3 regions of the Blastococcus sp. SYSU DS0619 genome follow, and region 1 is predicted to be linked to each of the others. Evidence: riboswitches for the same ligand, from Rfam matches in the RefSeq annotation. Region 1 holds a riboswitch; each other region holds the start of a gene.
The links. A riboswitch is a leader RNA that binds a small molecule or an ion and turns the genes downstream of it on or off. The one in region 1 is predicted to bind cyclic di-AMP.
Positions count from the first base shown of each region.

Region 2: another riboswitch for cyclic di-AMP. It lies ahead of ACI79T_RS09815 (murein hydrolase activator EnvC family protein); the one in region 1 lies ahead of ACI79T_RS18350 (aggregation-promoting factor C-terminal-like domain-containing protein).
Region 3: another riboswitch for cyclic di-AMP. It lies ahead of ACI79T_RS09020 (C40 family peptidase); the one in region 1 lies ahead of ACI79T_RS18350 (aggregation-promoting factor C-terminal-like domain-containing protein).

Region 1 is NZ_JBJHAM010000022.1:28,784-34,294, forward strand. Features, by position in the region: gene ACI79T_RS18335 (glycoside hydrolase family 3 N-terminal domain-containing protein) at 1-1,146, shown strand, start outside; gene ACI79T_RS18340 (cation diffusion facilitator family transporter) at 1,192-1,947, opposite strand; gene ACI79T_RS18345 (ArsR/SmtB family transcription factor) at 1,944-2,318, opposite strand; gene ACI79T_RS18350 (aggregation-promoting factor C-terminal-like domain-containing protein) at 2,483-3,322, opposite strand; cyclic di-AMP (ydaO/yuaA leader) riboswitch at 3,510-3,656, opposite strand; gene ACI79T_RS18355 (class I SAM-dependent methyltransferase) at 3,786-4,442, opposite strand; gene ACI79T_RS18360 (GNAT family N-acetyltransferase) at 4,505-5,511, opposite strand, start outside.
Region 2 is NZ_JBJHAM010000005.1:266,561-272,071, forward strand. Features, by position in the region: gene ACI79T_RS09810 (TVP38/TMEM64 family protein) at 1-452, opposite strand, end outside; gene ACI79T_RS09815 (murein hydrolase activator EnvC family protein) at 499-1,731, opposite strand; cyclic di-AMP (ydaO/yuaA leader) riboswitch at 1,756-1,887, opposite strand; tRNA gene ACI79T_RS09820 (tRNA-Ile) at 2,048-2,124, shown strand; gene ACI79T_RS09825 (hypothetical protein) at 2,352-2,486, shown strand; gene ACI79T_RS09830 (VanZ family protein) at 2,514-3,011, shown strand; gene ACI79T_RS09835 (hypothetical protein) at 3,059-3,436, shown strand; gene ACI79T_RS09840 (SGNH/GDSL hydrolase family protein) at 3,489-4,151, opposite strand; gene ACI79T_RS09845 (hypothetical protein) at 4,259-4,720, shown strand; gene ACI79T_RS09850 (transcriptional regulator) at 4,710-5,075, shown strand; gene ACI79T_RS09855 (PGAP1-like alpha/beta domain-containing protein) at 5,152-5,511, opposite strand, start outside.
Region 3 is NZ_JBJHAM010000005.1:103,111-108,621, forward strand. Features, by position in the region: gene ACI79T_RS09000 (ScyD/ScyE family protein) at 1-786, shown strand, start outside; gene ACI79T_RS09005 (SMP-30/gluconolactonase/LRE family protein) at 861-1,763, opposite strand; gene ACI79T_RS09010 (Rieske 2Fe-2S domain-containing protein) at 1,874-2,812, shown strand; gene ACI79T_RS09015 (hemerythrin domain-containing protein) at 2,809-3,291, shown strand; gene ACI79T_RS09020 (C40 family peptidase) at 3,347-3,874, opposite strand; cyclic di-AMP (ydaO/yuaA leader) riboswitch at 3,890-4,048, opposite strand; gene ACI79T_RS09025 (carboxyl transferase domain-containing protein) at 4,389-5,511, shown strand, end outside.

The sequences.
Region 1 (5,511 bases):
GCCGCCGTCGCCTGCGCCCTCCTGACCGGCTGCACCGCGGTGGCGATCGATCCGGTCTCCTCCACCACGGAGCTGCCCGCACCGGTTCCCTCCTCCCCGGCCGATCGTCCGGTGCCGACGGTGGCGGCCGCGCTGGACGCCATGGACCGCCGGGCGCAGGTGGCCCAGCTGTTCGTCGCCGGGGTACCGCTCGACGACCTCGCCGCCGGCGCGCCCCTCGTCGAGCAGGGCGTCGGCGGGGTCTTCCTCGCCGGCCGCTCATCCACGGCCGCCGGCGAGCTCGCCGCCACGACGGCCGGCTGGCAGGACGCGGCCCCGGGGCCGACGGACCTGTGGATCGCCGTCGACCAGGAGGGCGGCCAGGTCCAGACGCTCCGCGGCGACGGCTTCACCCTCCTGCCGTCCGCCGTCGAGCAGGGACAGCTCCCGGCCGACCAGCTCGCGGCCCTGGCCGAGGAGCTCGGCGCCTCGCTGAGCTCCGCGGGGCTCAACCTCGACCTCGCACCGGTCGCCGACGTCGTCCCCCCGGGGACCGAGGCCGGGAACGAGCCGATCGGCTTCTTCCAGCGGCAGTACGGCGGCACCGGCCCCGAGGTGGCCGTGGACGCCGCCGCGGTCGCCGACGGGCTGGGCGCCCACGGCGTGACGCCGACGCTCAAGCACTTCCCCGGCCTGGGGCGGGTCCGGCAGAACACCGACACCAGCGACGGCGTGGTCGACCCGGTGACCGCGGCCGGCGACGAGCAGGTGAGCGCCTTCGCCGCGGCCCTGGCCCACACCTCGGCCGACCCGTTCGTGATGGTCTCCTCGGCGACCTACCCGCGCATCGACCCGGACAGCCAGGCCGTCTTCTCCCGCGCCGTCGTCACCGACCTGCTCCGCGGGGAGCTGGGCTTCGACGGCGTGGTCATCACCGACGACGTCGCGAACGCCGCCGCCATGCGCGACATCGCCCCGGGCGAGCGCGCGGTGCGCTTCCTGGCGGCCGGCGGCACCCTGGTGCTCAGCGTCGACGGCACGCTGGTGCCCGAGATGGTCGACGCCGTCCTGGCCCGGGCGGACGTCGACCCGGCCTTCGCCGCCACGGTCGACGCCGCCGTCCGCACCGCCCTGACCGCCAAGGCCGAGGCCGGCCTCCTCGGCTGACGGCACGTGCTGGTCCCGGTCGCGCCCGGCCGGCGGGACGGCGCGTCAGTCCTGCTGGCGGGCGGTGATCTGGACGGTCTGGGGAGCGGGCACGGCGTTGGACGGCGTGCAGCAGGCGTCGGTGCAACCGTCGCCGCACCCGCAGGTGTCTCCGTCGGACCCGCCCGGGACCACCGGACCGCAGCCACAGGCTTCCCCGCGCCACGCCTCGAGGCCTTCGCGGAAGGCGACGGCGGCGATGACCAGTCCGGCGATCGGGTCGGCCCAGCCCCAGCCCAGGGTCGCGTTGAGGACCAGCCCGACCAGCAGCACGGCGGACAGGTAGGTGCACAGCAGCGTCTGCGTGGAGTCGGCGACGACCGCCTGGGAGCCGAGCGCGCGGCCGGTGCGGCGCTGCGCCCAGGACAGGAAGGGCATGATGACCAGCGACGCGGCCGCCAGGCCGATACCGACCGGCGATGCGTCGGGGTCCCCGCCGAAGAGCAGGGCGCGGATCGACTCGAACGTCACGTAGCCGGCGAGGGCGAAGAACGAGAGCGCCATCAGCCGGAGCGCCTGTCGCTCCCGCGACTCGGGGAGCCGGTGGCGGAACTGCCACAGGATGATCAGGCCGCTGGAGACCTCGACGACGGAGTCCAGGCCGAAGCCGATCAGCGCGACCGATCCGGCGGCGATGCCGGCGCTGACGGCGATGACCGCCTCGATCACGTTGTAGGTGACCGACGCCCCGGCCAGCAGTTGCGCCCGGCGTCCGAGATGCCTGGCCTCCTCGGCGCTGGGCCGCGCGTGGACCGTGCTCACTGCTCCGCGGCCTCTCCGTAGGTGGGGCACAGGGAGACGGCGTCGCCGGTAGCGGCCAGCAGCCGCTCGGCCGCACCCAGCAGGTCGAGCAGTTCGGGTGCGGTGGACAGCGACCACATCGACGCCCTGCCCTGTGGCCGGGAGGCGATCAGGCCGCAGTCGCGCAGGCAGGCAAGGTGCGCGGACACGGTGGACTGGGCCAGTCCGAGGTGGTCGGTCAGGTCCACGACCTTGTGCTCGCCGAGCACGAGGTGGCGCAGGATCGCCAGCCGCGCCGGGTCGCCGAGACTGCGGAACATGCACGCCGCCGCGGACAGGGCCGCCACCTCGCTGACCGGGACGTCGGCAGTCGCGTTCGCGCTCGATGTCATCGTCACGCAGCGATGCTATCGCCGGCCAGCCGCCCGTGGGGTATGCGACGCCGTCGAGTGCACCGGGCGGACGCCGAACGGACGAGGCCCCACCCTGCACGGGTGGGGCCTCGTCCGTCCTGCTGAGCGCTAGCGGCGCACCGGGTCGTCCACCCGGTGCGGCCTCAGTACCAGCCGGTCGACTGGGAGTGGCTCCAGGCGCCGCACGGCGAGCCGTAGCGGTTGTTGATGTAGATCAGCCCGGCGTCGATCTGCCGGTAGCCGTCGGAGGTCTTGGCGATGCCCGTCCCGGCCCACGTCGAGTCGAGGAACTGGGCGATGCCGTAGGCGGTGCTGCGGGGGTTCTGCGCGTTGGGGTTCCAGCCGCTCTCCTTGCCCCACAGGTTCTCCAGGCAGGTGAACTCGCTGCCGGAGCCACCCACCTTCTGCATCGCGTACCCCTTGAACGACCCGGCCGGTGCGGCGGCTGCGGCCGGCGCGGGGGCCGCCGGAGCGGCGGGGGCGGCCGGGGCGCTGGTGGTCCGACGGGGGGCGGCGGCCGCGGCCTGCGCCTCGGCGGCGCGGGCGGCCTCGACGCGGGCGGCCTCGATACGGGCGGCCTCGGCGCGGGCCGCCTCCTCGGCGGCACGGCGGGCGGCCTCCTCCGCCTCGATGCGGGCGGCCTCCTCGGCGGCACGGCGGTCGAGCTCGGCCTGCTCGGCGGCAGCCCGGGCCTCGGCGGCCGCGGCCTGCTCGGCCACGCGCTCGCTGCGGCTGGCCGCGAGCGGGGCGAGGGAGTCGACGGCCGACTCGACGGCGTCGGCCGGCGGCGCCTCGGCGGGGATGCCCAGCTGGGCGGCGACGCTGACCGAGACCGGCTGCGCCTTGGCGTGGGCCTCGGGCTCGTTGGCGACGACGACGTTGACGACCAGGGCACCGGCGGCGACGACCGCCAGCAGGAGCGCCGGGCGACGGACGGACGTGGGGCGCAGGGCGCGGGTGATCGAGGTGGCGCGAAGGTTCATGGGGTGGGACTGCTCCAGGGGCAGGGCACAGCGGGTCCGCGGCGGACAGCTGCAGGGGTGGTCGAGTGGCAGCGGGTGCAGGGCGGGACGCCCGGGCGCTCAGCGCGGGGAAGGCGCGCGCGAGGCTCCGTACCGGCTGCGGTTCCGTGCAAGGTGGGCCCGCAGGCTCGCCATGCGGCGGCTCTCCGTTTCTTCCGTCGTGCCGCCTACCGAGTTAGCTGACGGATTCGGGCGTGGAAGTCGCCCTACCCGCGCCGACGTGCTCGGCGCGCGATTCACCCCAGTGCTGCGGTGGGTCCCCGGCTCACCCGCGGCGCGATGGCAGCGGGCGACTCGGCGGCGCCCGGCGGACCTCCCCGGATGGGGAGAGAACGACCGGCCGGGCTGGCCCACGGTAACCACCGTTATTCGTTCGTGACAATCCCTCTGGGGGAACTACCGTGTGGAAGTCGTCTCGCGGAGCTCAGGGCAGCTGCCAGACGGTCGTCCGGCGCACCGCCGTGGGCTGCGTGGGCGACGGCTCGGTGTCGGGGACGTCGTACACCGCCAGCGCGGTCAGCCGGTCCTCCGGCAGGTAGACGCGGCCGGGGTCCCCGACCAGCACCTCGACCCCGCGGGCGCGGGCGGCCTCGAGGAAGGGCAGCACCCGGTCGGTCATCTCGCGGTCGTAGCAGACGTCCCCGGCGAGGATCACCGCCACGTCCGGCGGCCCGTCCCCCAGCACGTCGCCCACCGGCGTGATCCCCGGTGCCCCGTTCCGCTCGGCGTTCACGGTCACGGCGGTGAGCGCGTACGGGTCGACGTCGCTGGCGAGCACGGAGCTCGCCCCGGCGCGCACCGCCGCCACGGACACCAGGCCGCTGCCGGCGCCCAGGTCGAGCACCGCGCGCCCGGCCACCAGCTCCGGGTGGTCGAGCACGTAGCGCGCGAGCGCCTGGCCGCCCGGCCAGGCCGCCGCCCAGAACGGCGGTTCGGTGGAGGTGCGCCCGTGCTCGGTCTGCATCGCCTCCCAGAGGGCGACGACGTCGGCGGCGACCAGCAGCTCGACCTCGGGCACCAGGTCGGGCCGCACCGGGCGGGTGTGGGCGCGGACGAACTCCGCGGGAACGGGATGGTCCACCCCGGCAGTCAACCGCACCGGGACTGCGGCGGCGCGGGCCGGGCTGCTCGGAGCCGGACTGCTCAGAGCCGGGCCGACCAGGAGGACAGCCGGCCGGCGGGACGGAACCCGAGCGCCTCGTTGACCGCCACCATGGGGGTGTTGCGCTCGGAGTTGTAGGTGCTGATCCGGCGCACCTCGGGGAACGCCTCCGCCAGGTCCCGCAGCACGGCCGCCTTCACCCGGGCGCCGAGCCGGTGCCCGCGGTGCTCGCGGAGGACCAGCGTCCCGCCCTGCGAGGCGCGCGCGGGCTGCGCCAGCGGGATCTGCAGGTCCGTGAATGCGATCAGCCGGCCGTCCCGGGTCACCGCCCCGGCGGAGAGCACCGCACGCCCCCGGGCGACGTGCGACCGCTCGTACTCGCGGATCCGCACGCCGTCCCACTGCTCCTCCTCGACCGGCAGGTCGCCGTGCGGGGCGTCGGTCGTCATCCGCCGCTCCAGCAGCGCCCGGTCGTCGAGCAGCGCGTCCGGGGTCCGGTCGCGCCAGGTCACGACCTCGTACCCGCGGCCGGCCTCCACCGCCCCGGCCTCCAGCGCCGCGAGCCGCTGCTCGTCGGGCGGCAGCAGGAGGTCGCGCCGGGTCTCGACCAGATCGCAGGCCCAGCCGTGCGCCTCGGCGAACACGCGTCCCGGCGTTCCCGGAGACGGCTCGTCGACCTCGGCGATCAGGACGGTGCGTCCGTGGTCCGCGGCGAGCGCCCGGCCGGACGCCAGCAGCGCGCTGCCCAGCCCGCGACGGCGGGAGCCGGGGTGCACCGCGACGTCGAGGATCGCGACGGTCGGGTTGTCCCTGCTCGGGAGGATCACGCGGAGCGCCCCGACGACGGCGCCGTCGACCACGGCTGCGCGGTGCGCGCCGCCGCGGGAGCCGCCCGGCCCCACCAGCTCGCGGCCCAGCGCGACGTGGTCCCGCGCCGGGCGCGGCGGGTCCTCGGGCCGGTCGGCCCGCTGGGTCGCCGCCCAGACCTCGCACCACGCCGGGAACAGGTCGTCCTCGGGTCCGAGGTCGACGATGCGGCAGGTGGCGG
Region 2 (5,511 bases), on a different contig from region 1:
GCGCCGTAGCTGGTGACCACGAACGGCATGACGGGGATCAGCCGGCCCACCAGCACGGAGACGAAGCCGCGCTCGGTCACCAGCCGGTCGGCGCGCCGGAGCCGGGGCCCGGCGAGCCGCTCCGCGGCCGGACGCCCCAGCGCCCGGCTGAGCCCGAACGCCGCCATGGCGGAGAGGAGCCCGCCGACGAGCGCGACGGCCAGACCGGGGCCGAACCCCAGGACGACGCCGGCGATGACCGACAGGACCGATCGTGGGACCGGCGCCAGCAGCACCACGACGAGACCCGCGACCAGGAGCCCCCAGGTCGCCGGACCGCCTCCGTCGACCCACTCGCGCACCTGCGCCACCGACGGCAGGTCGACGGCGAGGGCGCCGAACACCCCGGCGAGCAGCAGCGCGACGAGGAGCCCGGCGCGCAGCCAGGTGCCCTCCCCCGCCGCCGGTCGCACGCCGCCATCCTGGACGACGGCGCGCGACCTATGCGGCGGCGCCGGATCAGCCGCAGCTGCCGCCGAGGGAGATCCCGCGCTGGGCGAGCCACGGCACCGGGTTGGTGCGGTCGGCGTACAGGCCGCCCTTGTGCACCTCGAAGTGCAGGTGCGGCCCGGTGGACTGGCCGCGGTTGCCGACCTCGGCGATCTGCTGACCGCCTTCGACGACCTGGCCCGGCGACACGAAGAACTGGTTGACGTGCCCGTAGACGGTGATCGCGCCGTCGTGGTGCTGGATGGCGACCGCGAGCCCGAACCCGCTGGCCGGCCCCGCCTGCAGCACGACGCCGGGCTCCGGCGTGAAGATCGGGGTGCCGATCGGCGCCGCGATGTCCACACCGAGGTGCATGGTCCCCCAGCGGGCGCCGTAGCAGGAGGTGACCCGGCCCTGGGTCAGCGCAGTGGCGCCGCCCGTCGCGGCGACCGCCCCGACGGCCTGCTCGGCGGCCTGCTCGGCGGCCTGCAGCTGGTTCCAGGTGTTCGCCGGCTCGGGGGTGCCCTGCATGCTCAGCATGCGGATCTCCGCCTCGCGCAACTGCTCGTCGAGGGCTGCCTTCTCCGCGCTGAGCGCGTCGAACTCCGCCTGCGCCTCGGCGAGGAGCGCGTCGGTGGCCACCTGGGCCTCCTGGGCGGTGCGGGCGGCTGCGTCGCGCTCGGCGACGGCGGTCTTCGCCTCCTGGTCCAGCCGCGCCTCGCGCGCCTCGACGACCCGCAGCTCCTCGAGCACCTCGGCCCGGTCCTTGCCGAGGATCTCGAGGGTGGCGGCCTGCTGCAGCAGCTCCCCCGGGCCCTCGGCGTGCAGCACCATCTCCACCTCGCTGAACGTCTCGTCGCCACCACCCATGTAGGCCTCCCGGCCGAGGGTCGCGACGTCGTCCTGGGTGCGCCCGAGGGCTTCGCGGACGGCGGCCAGCTCGACGGCGATGGCGTCGGCGTGCTGCTGGGCGGTCGCCAGCTCCGCCTCGGCCTGGAGCACGGCGCCGCTGGCCTCCTCGGCGCGGAGCGTCATCTGCTCCAGCCGGTCCTCGGCGTCGGTGATCCGCTGCTCGAGGGAGGCGACCTCCTGGGCCACGCGGTCGTGTTCGCTCTTCGCGTCGCCGGGTGCGGCCGTCGCGGCCGTCGTCCCCAGCAGGGACAGGGCCAGCAGAGCGGTCAGGGCGGTGGCCGCCCGCCCGATCCGGCGAAGGCCCCCGCGGGTGGGCACGGTGGGGTGGTGCTGGTGGTGCGAGGTCGCCAAGGCGACTGTCTCCGTTCCTCGGTCCGCCTACCAGGTCAGCTGACGGGTTCGGGCCGGAACTTGCCCTACCCCCCTGCCCGTGGAGGCGCAGGCGGGATTCACCCCAGAGAACATGGGTCCCCGGTCCATCCGGCCAGCTGGCCGCACGGTTCGGCGGGGCCCGCCCGAGCTCCCGGGTTCGGGAGCGGCATCGGGTGGGCCGCGGGAGACGGTACAAGCGAATCGGCCAGATGTCACAGGGCGGTAACGAGACGCCCCTCCAGACACGGGCGCGTCCGCGCGGCGTGTCGCCGTCATCTGGCAGGCTGTCAGCACCGGGGCGGTAGCTCAGCCGGTCAGAGCATGGGACTCATAATCCCTGGGTCGTGGGTTCGAGCCCCACCCGCCCCACCACGGTGACCAGCGGGTTCAGCTCCACGGCCGGGTTCTCCCGGACCGCCGGCACTCCCACTGCACGTCCCGCGGTTGCCGACGCCCTCCGTCTCGAGGGGCTCGTGTGGTCGGTTCAACAGTGCTTACCGCTCCAGGCGCGATCCACACCCGGCGCATCGACATCACCCGCGATTACAGAGTGTGGCGAGTCGCTTGCGCTACGGCGTCAGACGGGGCAGCCTGACGACATGGCCGAACGGTTCTTCCGCTGGTGGCGGATGCGCTGCGCCCGCCGATGGGCCGCCCAGCACCAGTTCTCCGCGCGCCCTGCGGACGTCGCCCGACCCGTGGAGGACGGGAGCCGGCCGAGCGTCGCGGCCTGAACCGCCGGCGCCCTACGGTGGGCCCCGATGATCACCGACGTCCTGCTGGAGCACTCGGCGCTCGTGCCGGTGACGCTGGCCACCATCGCTCTGGGCTGCGTCGTCGTCGGCTACGCGGCGGTGCGCAGCCGGCGGTCCGGACGCCGGATCCTGTGGACGCTGACGGCCCTCTCCGCGCTCCCGGTCCTCGCACTGACCTTGACCCCGTCCGCGAAGGGGCAGCTCGACCAGGTGGTCTGCACGGTGCAGTTCGCCCTGCCCTCGCTGACCCGCGTCGAGCTCCTGGCCAACGTGGCGCTGTCCCTCCCCGTGGTGTTCTTCGCCGCACTGGCCTCGCGGCGTCCGCTGCCGGTGCTGGCGGTGGGCTCGGTCACGTCGGCCGGCATCGAGGCCCTCCAGGCACTGGCGCCGGCCATCGGGCGCGCCTGTGACACGAACGACTGGGCGATGAACACCCTCGGCATGACCATCGGCGTCGCGCTGGCGGTCGGCACGACGCGGCTCGCCGCTGCCCGGGCGCGATAGCCCCCGGGCGATCCGTGCATCGCCCCGGACCGGGGTAGCCGGGAGCCATGACACCCGACGAGCTCGGCCCCGCCACTCCCCCGCCCCCGCCCCGGTTCGGACCGCTGCCCGCGCTCGTCGCGCTGGTGCGACTGCCCTGCGACCTCGTGGTCCTGCTGGACTACGCCGTCCGCCAGCTCCCCCCGCTCCTGCAGGACGTGCGCAGCACCGTGAACGGGGTCGCCCGGCTGGTGCGGCACGGCGAGGACGAGGGCGCCCTGCGCGAACTACTCGACGAGCTGGCCCGCGCGGCCCGGGCGGACAACGCCGGCGCGCTCGCGCACCTGCTGCGCTCGTCGGGCGACCTGTCGGCCGTGCGGGCCGAGCTCGAGCTGCTCCGCCTCCGGGCGGCCCGGGCCGGTAACACCGACGTGCTCGAGGAGTGACGCCGACGGTGCCGGGATGACCACCCGGCGCCGCGCGGCCCTCCGGGGTGCGTCAGTCCGCCGCGGCCGCTACCCGCCGGGCCAGTTCGCGGGCGCCCGCGGGCGACGGGTGGACCCCGTCCCGGGTCAGCGCGCGGTCGCCCAGCACAGCGGCGAAGTCCACCAGCTCGGCGCCCGCCTCGGCGGCCAGCCGGCGCACCGCGTCGTTGAGGTCCGTGGCGTCCGTGTCGTGCCAGGGCTGCACCGTCGCGAGCACCACGGTGCCCGCGGCGTCCCCGGCGAGCCGGACCGCCTCGCGCAGGTTCGCCACCGTCTCCTCCGTCGGCACCCCGAGGCGCAGGTCGTTGGTGCCGGCCTGGACGACCAGGACGTCGGCCTCCGGCGCGTCCGCCGCGAGGCGGTCGAGGATCTCCGCCGACGTCTCCCCCGGGACGGCCGCGTTCCCGGCGTCGGTGAACCGGTCGGAGCAGACGAGGTGGGAGTACCAGGAGCGACGGCCGTGGAAGCCGAACCGGGGCTCGCTGTCCCCGTGACTGATCGAGTCCCCGTAGACCGCCAGGGAGCGGTCCCCGTCGTCGCCCGCCCACGTGACGCACTCCGCGTGGACCGCACCCCGGACGAAGGCCCTCGTCGGGCTGCCCGGGACCAGGACCGACAGGGCGGCGACGAGCACGACGACTCCCGCGGCGACCACGACCGTCCGCCTCCGCGCCATGGCGCCCGACGCTACTGGCCCGCGCCGCGCCGCCGACTCCGGCCGCCGGAACTTGACATGCCGATGCGGCAAGTCTTTTACTTGCCTCCATGGAAAGCGATTCGCCCGTGACCCCGCGTCCCGGCCGTCCCTCCACCGCCGACGCGCGCGCAGCGCTGCAGACGCTCGAGGACGATCGGGCGGTCCTCGCCGACCGGCTCGCCGCCCCGCGCTGGCTGCACCCGGTCTTCGCGCTGCTCGCGGCCGGCTACGTGGCCACGCCCGCCGTCCCGTCGGACGGCGCCCGCGCGAACGCGACCGGCGTGCTCATCGCCGCCGGCGTCCTCCTCGTCCTGGCCTACCGGCGCCTCTGCGGCGTCCGCGTCTCCCGCATCGGCGCCCCCGGCGCCGCCGTCCTCGGCGGAGCGCTCGTCGGGGTCCTCCTGCTGCTCAGCGTCTCCTACGCCCTGGTGTCGTCGGTGAGCGCCTGGTTGGTCCTCGCCCCGGCAGCCGCGGGCTTCGCCCTGGTGCTGGCGCTGGGCAGGCTCTTCGACCGCCTCTTCCGGGAGAACCTGCGCCGTGGCCGTTGAACCGGCTTTCGACGAGACCATCCACGCCCCGGTCCGCCTGCGCGTCTGCGGCCTCCTCCGCCACGTCGACCGGATCGACTTCGCGGTGCTCCGCGACAGCCTGGGCATCAGCGACACGGCCCTCTCCAAGCACCTCAAGGTGCTCGCGGACGCCGGATACGTGGCGGTGACGAAGAGCGCCTCCCCCACCCGGACTGACGCGCGTCGACTCACCCTGGTCGAGCAGACGACGGCGGGCCGGCGGGCGTTCGACGCGCACATGGCGGAGCTCCGGCGCATTGCGGTCGGGCCGGTTCCCGAGCCGGCTGGCCCGGAGAGCCCGGCAGCCCCGGACCCGACCGCCGTCCCGGGATGAGCACGACCGCGGGCGGGCCCCCACCCCGCCCCGGCCACAGCGGCGGCCGCTCGGTCACGGGAGCAGCCGCACCGGGTCACCTGCGGCCGAGTTCGTAGACGTGCGCGACCACCGTCGCCTGCTCACCCGGCCGGACGAGGAACGGTGCGGCGGCGGCCCGGAAGGCGGCCAGCGACGGCTCGTCGGCGGCGTCGACGGCGCGGGCGGCGGGCCGGTACGCCGACCCGATGCCGTGGTTGTCCCCGATGCTGCCGTGCTGGCCCGCGAAGGTGACCGTGGTGACGTTCGGGCTGTCGTCGTTGGCCCGGCTGTCGAGCTGCGGGACGACGTCGTGCACGTTCTCGAGCGCCAGCACCTGCACCGACGGCGGCACCTCGGCGCGCGCGATCGGTGAGCCGGCGGTGACCACGCTGCGCACGTCGAAGTCGAAGTCCGC
Region 3 (5,511 bases), on a different contig from region 1:
GCCGGTCCGCCAGAGGAGGGCGAGGGCCTGCCCGCCCAGCAGGTGGTCGAGGCGACGCCGGGTGGCGAGATCCTGCGAACCTGGGACCTGCTGCAGTACGAGCTCGACAACAACCCGGACGGCCAGGAGCAGTTCGTCGACGGGGAGCCGTTCGAGACGCTGTCCAACCCGTTCTCGGTGCTCGCCCAGCCGCACCGGATCCTGGTCTCCGACGCCGGTGCGAACGCCGTGCTCTCCATCGACCGCTACACCGGTGAGATCAGCACCTTCTTCGTCCCGCCGGTCGTCACCGACGTCGAGGGGTGCGCGGAGGCGTTCAACAACCCGGGCACCGTCGGGTGCGACCCGGTGCCCACGGAGATCACCGAGGGGCCGGACGGGAAGATCTACGTCGGCACCCTCGGCGCCGAGGTGCCCGGGGCCGGGCGGGTCTACGTGCTGGACCAGCGTGGCGAGCAGGTCGGCGTCATCGAGGACCTGACCAGCGTCACCGGGGTCGCCGTCGACCACAAGGGCACGGTCTACGTGTCCAACGTGCTCGAGGGGGCGCCGATGGGCGAGGGCCCGCCGCCGGCGGACTTCGACCCGTCCACGGTCGGTGAGCTCACCCGGATCGCCCGGGACGGCTCGCGTGCCACCGCGGACGTGACCATGCCGACCGGCCTGGAGATCGAGGGCGGCGACCTGTACGCCTCGGCGTGGAGCATCGCCGCGTTCCTGGGCATGCCCTCGGCCGGTGAGATCCAGCGGATCGCGCCCAGCGCCTTCATGACGGCCGCTCCCTGATCCCTGCACCGCAGACGGTGATGGCGGTCGGGAGGCTCGCGCCTCCCGGCCGCCATCGCCGTTCCCGCGTGCGGTCAGGGCAGGCCGGCGTGCGGGACGGCAACCTGCGTCGACACCAGCACCGCCTCGCGCACCGGCGCTCGCGTGTGCTCGTAGAAGTCCGGCGCGCAGCACATCAGCAGCGTGCGGCCGTCCTCGCCACCGAGCGCGCAGGCGAAGACGCCCATCCCGTCGGGCGCGGCGATCTCCCCGACGATCGTCCCGCCGGGCGCGATCCGCAGCACCCGCGAGCCGAACCCGTCGGCGACCCAGACGTGCCCGTCGGCGTCCATCGTGCAGCCGTCCGGCGCGACGACGACCTGCCCCATCAGCTCCTCGACCGAGTCGCCCACCGGCTCCGCGCCGAGCGACGCCCACACCCGCCGCTCGCCCAGCGAGCCGTCCGCGCCGATGGCGAAGGCGGAGAAGCGGTTGCCCCACGTCTCGCCGACGATCAGCGTCGCGCCGTCCGGGGTGATCACCGAGCCGTTGGGGAAGCGCAGCCCTTCGGCGACCACGGTGACCGTGCCGTCCGGGTCGACCCGCTTGAGCGACGCCGGGGCCGGCGCCCCGCCGCCCATCAGGTCGAAGCCGAAGTCGCCCACGAACGCCCGGCCGGACGCGTCGACCACCATGTCGTTGAGCAGGCCGGTGCAGACGTCGGAGAGGTCGGCGTGCGTGGCCACCTCGCCGTCGGTGACCCGCAGCAGCCGGTGGTCCTTCATCGACACCACGAGCAGCGAGCCGTCGGGCAGCCAGCCCAGCCCCGACGGCTGGTTCTCCACCCCGAGGACGACGGTCTCCGGGCCGCCCTCGGCCGCCACCCGGCTCACGGTGTGCCGGTAGAAGTCCGACACCCACCAGTGCCCGTCGCGCCACCGCGGTCCCTCGAAGTAGGAGCCGCCCTCCAGCACCGTCCGGAACTCTCGATCCGCCATGCCGTCGGACGCTACGACCACCCGGCCCCGGGCACGAGCCCGCCACCTCCTGTTTTCCCCCGTCCCGGGGTGGGCAGGGCTTCGGGCATGGCAACCTCAGGCGCGCACCGGTGAGCATCCGCGAACTGCTCGAGCGGGCGGTGAACCGCGCAGAGCGGTGGCAGCTGCTCGATGCGCCCAGCTACCAGGTCGAGCACGGGATCTCGCTGACCTTCCTGCTGGCCGGCCGGTACGCCCGCCCACTGCAGGACCTGCTGCACGGCGTCTGGCTCGGCCACCCCCTGCACCCCTTCCTCGTCACCGTGCCGATCGGGTCCTGGAGCGCGGCGGCCCTGCTCGACGGCCTCGACGCGACCGGCCGCGGCGGCCCGGGTACCGGTGCGGCGGCGCGCACCGTCGTCGGGTTCGGCATCGCGGGTGCGGTGGGCGCCGCCGCGAGCGGGATGACCGACTGGCAGCACGCCCACGACGAGGCCCGCCGGGTCGGCCTCGTGCACGCCGCCCTCAACAGCACCGCGCTGGCGCTCTACGCGTGGTCGTTCGCCGACCGGGGACGGGGCCGCGCGGTGCGGGCCCGGGTGACCGCCGCCGCCGGTCTCGCCGTCGTCGTCGCCGGCGGCTACCTCGGCGGCGTGCTGTCCTACCGGCACCGGCTCGGCGTCGACCACTCCGCGGCCGGCCGCTCGCCCCGGACCTTCACCGAGGTCGCCCGGCTGGCCGACCTGCCTGACGGCGAGCCGGTCGGCGTCGACATCGACGGCGTGCCGGTGGCGCTGATCCGCACCGGCGGCGCGGTCCGCGCGGTCGGCGGGCGGTGCCCGCACCTGGGTGGCCCCCTGGCGGAGGGCTGGCTGCACCGGGACGAGCTGGTCTGCCCGTGGCACGGCTCGCGCTTCGACCTCGACACCGGCGAGCCGGCGCAGGGCCCCTCCACGGCTCCGCTGCCCTGCTACGACACCCGCATCACCGACGGCGCGGTGGCGGTGCGGCGGCGGGCCCGCTGGCGCAGCCCCACCGCGATCACCACCGCCGAGGAGGCATCCCGATGAAGGCCGACGAGGTCCTGATCGCCCACCACGACGTGCTGCGCGGGCTGCTCCGCGAGCTGGCGGAGACGTCCGCGGCGGAGACCGGCCGGCGGGAGGAGCTCCGCGACCGCTTCCTCCGGGAGATCGAGATCCACGCCCAGATCGAGGACGAGCTGTTCTACCCGGCCGTGCCCGACGTCTCCCCGCTGCTGGCCCTGGCGCACGCCGAGCACCGGCAGATCGACGACCAGGTCGCGACCGTCATGCGCATGGACGTCACCGACCCGGAGTTCACCACCGAGGTGCGCATGCTGGAGAACACGGTGCGCCACCACACGATGGAGGAGGAGCAGCGGATGTTCCCCCAGTCGCACGCGCTGGGGGAGGAGCGCCTCGAGCAGCTCGGGGAGCAGCTGCGTGCGCGGCAGCAGGAGTTGGCCGAGTCCGGCGGGATGCGGCTGATCATCCGGCTGAAGCGGGCGACCCTCCGCTCTGTGTAGTCGCGCGGTCCCCCCGGGCGTGCGCGCACACCCGGGGGAACCGTCGCAGGAGTGATCAGACGATGCGGCGCGCGGTGTTGTAGCCCCACATCGAGTCGACCGGGACGACCGCCACCGGCTGGCCGTAGGTCGAGGAGTGCACCATCAGCCCGTCCCCGATGTACATGCCGACGTGGCCGACCGGGTCGTAGAAGAAGATCAGGTCGCCGGGCTGCAGGTTGGCCCGGTCCACGTAGACCCCGGCCGTCGACTGCGCCCGCGAGGTCCGGGGGATCTCCAGGCCCGCGGCCTGGTAGGCCGACCAGGTGAGGCCCGAGCAGTCGTAGCCGCCGGGGCCGGTGCCGCCCCAGACGTAGGGCTTGCCCTGCTGGGCGAGGGCGGTGTCGACCGCCACCTGGGCGGCGTGCGTCGGTGCGACGACCGGGGCGACCGTCACGGTGACGGTGCCGCCGGAGGTGCCACCGCCGCCGACATCAGCAACGGCGGGGAGCGGGGAGAGGGCGATGCCCGCTCCGGTGACGAGCGCGAGCGCCGCCCCGCGGAGGGAGCGACGGGTGACCGAGGTCGTGCGAGTGGTCGTCATGGACGACGGTTTCTCCTGTTCTCCGACAACCGCCTACCGGGTTAGCTGACGGGTTCGGGCGGGGAACTCGCCCGGCGCTCCCGGGCATGCCGGTCACGCTTCACCCCAGTGCTGCGGTGGGTCCCCGGTCCGGGCGGCGGAGCGATCCGACGCCTGGTTCGGCGGTGTCCGCACGGGTGTCACCGGTGGTGGTGACGACGCGGCCCCGGGCGGACCGGCGACGACGCTAGGCATGTCACGGAAAGGTCACAAAGCGGCCGGACGGGCCTGGCGGGGCCGGATCGGGAGGACGACGGCGCCCCGTCGGGAACGCGACTCGCGAGCGGACCACGGCCGATCCCGTCGCACGATCCCGGCCGGTTCCGTCCGCCGGCACGGAGCGCGACCGCGCACTTACTTCCTGACGCGCGGCATGCCTCGACTCTCCGTCCACGATCGCGTGCGCTCCGATCCGCTCGCGACCGCCCCGGTGACCGTCGCCACAGCTCGTCGGAGCGCGTGCGAGCATCGCCGGGTGGCCCGCCTGCTGATCGCCAACCGCGGCGAGATCGCCGTCCGCATCGCCCGCGCGGCGGCCGCCGAGGGGCTGACGTCGGTCGCCGTCACGGCCTCCGACGAGCCGGACGCACCCCACCTCGCCGCCGCCGACGAGACGCACTTCCTCCCCGGCAGCGGACCCGCCGCCCACCTCGACGCCGCGGCGATCGTGCAGGCCGCACGCGCCGCCGGCTGCGACCTGATCCACCCCGGCTACGGCTTCCTCTCCGAGGACCCAGCGCTCCCGCGCGCATGCGGGGACGACGGCGGTGCGCCGACCGTCGTCGGCCCCGGCGCCCCCGTCCTGGAGACGCTCGGGGACAAGGTGCTCGCCCGCTCGGCCGCCGAGGCCGCCGGCGTCCCGGTCCCGCGGGGCACCACCGACGCCACGACCGGCCAGGTCGTCGACCTGCTCGATGCCACCGGCGCGGTGATGCTGAAAGCGCGGTTCGGCGGGGGAGGGCGGGCCACCCGCATCCTCCGCCGGGGCGACGACGTCGCCGCCGCGTTCGCCGCGGTGGCCGACGAGGCCCGGGTCGCCTTCGGCGCCGACGCGCTGCTCGCCGAGGAGCTGGTCGAGGACGCCCGGCACATCGAGGTGCAGGTGCTCGGCGACGCGGACGCGGACGTCGTCGTCCTCGGCGACCGCGACTGCTCGCTGCAGCGCCGCCGGCAGAAGGTCGTCGAGATCGCGCCGGCGCCGAACCTGCCGGGCGCGGTCCGGAAGCAGCTGCACGACGCCGCCGCCGCGCTCGCCCGGCAGGTCGGCCTCCGCGGCCTGGCCACCGTCGAGTTCCTCGTGCCGGCCGGCGACCCCGCGCGCTTCGTCTTCCTCGAGTGCAACCCCCGCCTGCAGGTGGAGCACACCGTCACCGAGGAGGTGCTCGGCCTGGACCTGGTGCGGCTGCAGCTGCGCGTCGCGGCCGGCGCGACCCTCGCCGACCTCGGGCTCGCCGACGGCCCGCCCCGCGCCGCCGGGTGCGCGGTCCAGGCGCGGGTCAGCGCCGAGACGCTCACCGCCGACGGCGCCGTCGTCCCGTCCGCCGGGACCATCAACTCGCTCACCCTGCCTGGTGGCCCCGGCGTGCGCGTCGACACCG